One region of the Actinoalloteichus fjordicus genome, then DNA from elsewhere that is predicted to be linked to it. Evidence: predicted binding sites of a transcription regulator. Region 1 holds the regulator's gene; the other holds the start of a gene.
What was found. The regulator LexA, encoded in region 1, represses DNA repair genes until DNA is damaged. The targets are predictions, from matches to a motif close to CGAACACGTGTTCG.

Region 1 (2,199 bases):
CGGAGGAGGGACGCGCGGCCGCCCAGGCCATGCCGAGCAGCAGCGCGACGAGCACCAGGACCAGCCCCGCCAGGCCGAGCGGACCGATCGGCCGGACCGGCCGCGTGGACGCGCCGAGGCGGGCCGCGGGAGCCGACCGAGCACGATGCATGCCGGAACCGCCCGCCGAACAGGACGATCCGAGGCGCAGCAGACGCCCATGGCGAGCAGACGCCCGCGCCGCACCCGCACGCCCGACGCGACGGACGGGCACCCGAGGCGGCGCGGGCGCACACTGATCGCCGTGATCGCGTCGCGTGCGCTCGTCGGAGGTAATGGTCACGAGTCCTCCCGCGAAGGTCTTTCATGAATCGAACAGATGTTCGATAGAACCCCTGTGCGATTTTCTACCACTGCATTCGCGGGAAGGCCAGCCCAAGGGGCGAATTCCTTCGAACAGGTGTTTGATCTTGCGTAGGTCACGAGTTACCGTTGTGGTCTCTTCACGAGCACAAAGCGTGAGAATGACTGATGGGGCACCCGAGAGGGTGGCGGGAGCAAGGCCTGCACGACAGGCCGGGAGGCACGAGATGGCACGCAAGACGACGGCGCAGGACACCGGCGGCGCGCGCGATGGCGCAGCGGTGCGTGCACTACCCGAGCAGTCCGAGGCCGCCTCGGTCGAGGCACTGACGCCCCGGCAGCATCGGGTGCTGGAGGTGATCCGGGAGTGGCTCGACCGCAACGGCTATCCGCCGAGCGTGCGCGAGATCGGCGAGGCGGTCGGCCTGACGTCGACGTCGTCGGTCGCTCACCAGCTCAGGACGTTGGAGCGCAAGGGGTACCTGCGCCGCGACCCGAACCGTCCTCGGGCCGTCGGCGTGCTCCCCATCGACCGCGTCCCGCAGGCACCAGCCGCTGCGGACCCCGACCAGGACGGCGCGCCCGTGTACGTGCCCATGCTGGGTCGGATCGCCGCAGGCGGGCCAATCCTCGCCGAACAGGCCGTGGAGGACGTCTTCCCGCTGCCGCGCGAGATCGTCGGCGAAGGCTCGCTCTTCCTGCTGAAGGTCGCGGGTGACTCGATGATCGACGCGGCGATCACCGACGGCGACTGGGTCGTCGTCCGCCAACAGCCCACGGCCGAGAACGGCGACGTGGTCGCCGCGATGATCGACGGCGAGGCCACGGTGAAGACGTTCAAACGACGCGACGACCACGTGTGGCTCATGCCGCACAACCCGGCCTACGAGCCGATTCTGGGCGACGAGTCGACGATCCTCGGCAAGGTCGTCGCCGTGCTCCGCAGGCTCTGATCGGCACGGGGGCAGCCGCTTCGGCCGGGGGTACCCGACGGACGCTCTCCGGGCACGTCGCGAGTTCGACACGTCGCGAGTTCGACACGGTGGCGGGGAGCAGGAGCACCCCGCCTGAGGGTCTTCGGCGGCCACGCCAGGACACCGAGCCGGTGTTCGCGGCGCGCCGACGCCGACGCGTGCTCGGGTGCCCGTTGCTGCGCTGCGGGAGTCAGCAGAGTGCTCCCACCGGTTCACCGCCACGAGGCGAAGCGGCCCGTGCTGCCGGGCGCACCGCACGCCCGGCGGACAACCGTCGGCGTCACATGCTCAGCGAGGCGGGCTCTTCCGCGGCCAGCCAGCAGGTCGGTTTGCGCGACATCCGGCCCGAGCCTGCTCGGACAAGCACCCGCACACGCACCCGGGCAGACCCCGCGACGCCGGCCGACCGCCCCGCTCAAGCGACCCGCCTCTCCGATTCGCCGAATCGACGGCCGCCCTGATCAGCGCCTTGCGCCGCCTCCTCCACGGCGCCACCACAGCAGCACTCCCGCCGCCAGCGTCACTGCGGCCACGCTGATGCCGACCTGCCGCAGGCCGGGCGGGCCCTCTGACGACTGTGTGTCCGCCGGGGCGGCGGACGGCGGCGCGTCCCGTCCGGGTTCGGCGGGTTCGGCGGCCGATTCGGACGAGAGACCGGCCTCCCGATCCCGACGTTCCAGCTCCGCCGCGAGCAGCCCCGTGGCATCGGGGACCGCACGGATCGGCTGGTCGGCGCCCTCAGAGCCACTGAGCAGGGTCCCGTCGGGTTCCCACGCCACTGCCTCGCCCTGTGGCTCGTCCGGCAGCGGGATACGCAGCGGCTCGCCCGCCAAGGCACTCAGGACGTCTCCGTCGGGTGCGGGAAAGAGATAGGCATCGGTAT
Region 2 (2,199 bases), 2.5 Mb from region 1:
GACCGTGCGGGCCAGTTCCGCCGGCGAATCGCTCAGTCCTGGCAGGATCGGCGCCATCAGGACGGTGACGTCGATGCCACGCTCGGCGAAGCGACGGACCACGTCCAGCCTCCGGTTCGGCGAGGGGGTGCCCGGCTCCACCGACCGCCACAGCGGCTCGTCGACGGACCCGACCGAGACGGCGATCGACACCGGGGCCTGGCCCGCGGCCTCGGTGATCAGGTCGAGATCACGCAGGATCAGGGTTCCCTTGGTCAGGATGGAGAACGGGTTGGCCCGGTCTCGCAATGCCGTGATGATCTCCCGCATCAACCCGTAACGGCCCTCGGCCCGCTGATAGGGGTCGGTGTTGGTGCCCATCGCGATCGACTCGCCGCGCCATCGGGGGCCCGCCAGCTCGCGACGCAGTAGCGCCCCCGCGTTCACCTTCACGATGATCCTGGTGTCGAAGTCACGGCCCGAGTCGAGGTCGAGATAGGTGTGCGTGTTGCGCGCGAAGCAGTAACGACAGGCATGGCTGCAGCCCCGATAAGGATTCACCGTCCATTCGAAGGGCATGCCCGACTGGCCCGGCACCCGGTTGATGATGGTCTTCGCGGTGATCTCGATGGCCATCGCCTCGTCGTCGGTGCCCGCCTCGATCGGCACCGGGGGCGGCAGCCGGAGCCCGCCGCGCCCGCCGCCGCGCACGACCCCGCCCCGACCGGTCACCTCCAGCGGCAGCGCCTGATCGCCGCCCTCGTCCAAGCGTTGCGCGTCCCACTTCATGACGGAGATTCGAACATATATTCGAATGACTGTCCACCCGCGGACGACGCGACAGGAGGGGCGCGGACGGCCGGGCGACGTCGCGTCCACGACGCCGCACACCCCAGCAATATAGGCTATTGCTTATATAAGCACCAGCAGTTAGCTTGAGGTCGCACATCGGCTCCCGCACGCGGACCGCCGAAACAACCTCGACAGGCAGGCAGGGAACGAGACCTCATGATCAAGATCACCGTCACCAGCGTCTTCGTCACCGATCAGGCCAAGGCGCTGGACTTCTACACCCGCGTTCTCGGCTTCCTCCCCAAGACCGACGAGCCCGCAGGCGGCGCCCGATGGCTGACCGTCGTCTCCCCTTCGGACCCCGACGGGGTCGAACTGCTGCTCGAACCGAACGGGAGCCCGATCGCGACCACCTATCAGCAGGCGCTGCGGGAGGCAGGCATCCCCGCCACGCTGTTCGGCGTCGACGACGTCATGGCGGAGTACGAGCGGCTGCGTGGCCTGGGCGTCGAGTTCCCGTCGCCGCCGGTCGCGGCGGGCAACGCGACGGTGGCCGTGCTGGACGACACCTGCGGCAACCTCATCGGCATCGCCCAGCCGATCGACGCCTCCTGACCTGGAGCCGACGTCCCGGCCGCAGGTTCCGGCGCCTCGAGCGCGAACCGGCCGGGACACGTCGGCGACCAGTGAGCGGGCGACCTCGGCGGGCCGAGGATGCACCGCTTGACTTACCCGGAGCGAGCTTGGAAGGCTGTTCGATCATGCATGCGTTCGACGTACTGGGAGACCCGGTCCGTCGTCGCATCCTGGAACTCCTCGCCGACGGCGAACGAGCGGCAGGCGAGGTCACCTCGATCGTGCAGGAGGAGTTCGGCATCTCGCAGCCCGGCGTCTCCCAACATCTGCGGGTCCTGCGGGAGAACGGCTTCACCACCGTCCGGGCGGTCGGCGCCCGCAGGCTGTACTCGGTGGACCCGGAGCCGCTACGGGAGATCGACGGGTGGCTGGAGCGTTACCGCCGCTTCTGGAACCAGCCGCTGGACGCGCTGGCCACCGAGCTGGCCAGGGGCAGGCGAGAACGCCGCGCCGCCTCGGCCGCCGATCCCACTCCGCCACCGGATTAGTCCGCCCGCTGAGCCCGCATCGGACCGGGGCGGCCGGTCAAGCCCCGCATCGCGGCAGGGCGTCGTCTCGGGCGCCCGGACGCGGAACGAAACCGCCGAGCAGCAGGCGCGGCAGGCGATCATCGGGTGAGCAGCACCGCCCCGTAGAGCCCGTCCCGCACCCGATCAGCGGGCCCGATCAGCGGGCCCGCGCCGAGGGGAAGCGCAGTTCGGCGAAATAGTCTTCCGACTCGCGAAGACGCACCTCACGCACGCCCGCCAGCATGCGTTCGGTGGCCTCCCGGCGGTGTCGATCGGCGTCGTC

Region 2: UA74_RS19015 (Rv2578c family radical SAM protein) is a predicted target of LexA. The motif match lies at 779-792, and genes of this name have one in related genera.

Annotation. Positions count from the first base shown of each region.
Region 1 covers NZ_CP016076.1:1,925,416-1,927,614, reverse strand. The annotation lists gene UA74_RS08740 (LysM peptidoglycan-binding domain-containing protein) at 1-151, opposite strand, end outside; gene lexA (transcriptional repressor LexA) at 570-1,295, shown strand; gene UA74_RS08730 (hypothetical protein) at 1,778-2,199, opposite strand, start outside.
Region 2 covers NZ_CP016076.1:4,466,535-4,468,733, forward strand. The annotation lists gene UA74_RS19015 (Rv2578c family radical SAM protein) at 1-768, opposite strand, end outside; gene UA74_RS19020 (VOC family protein) at 988-1,386, shown strand; gene UA74_RS19025 (ArsR/SmtB family transcription factor) at 1,533-1,895, shown strand; gene UA74_RS19030 (DUF4231 domain-containing protein) at 2,074-2,199, opposite strand, start outside.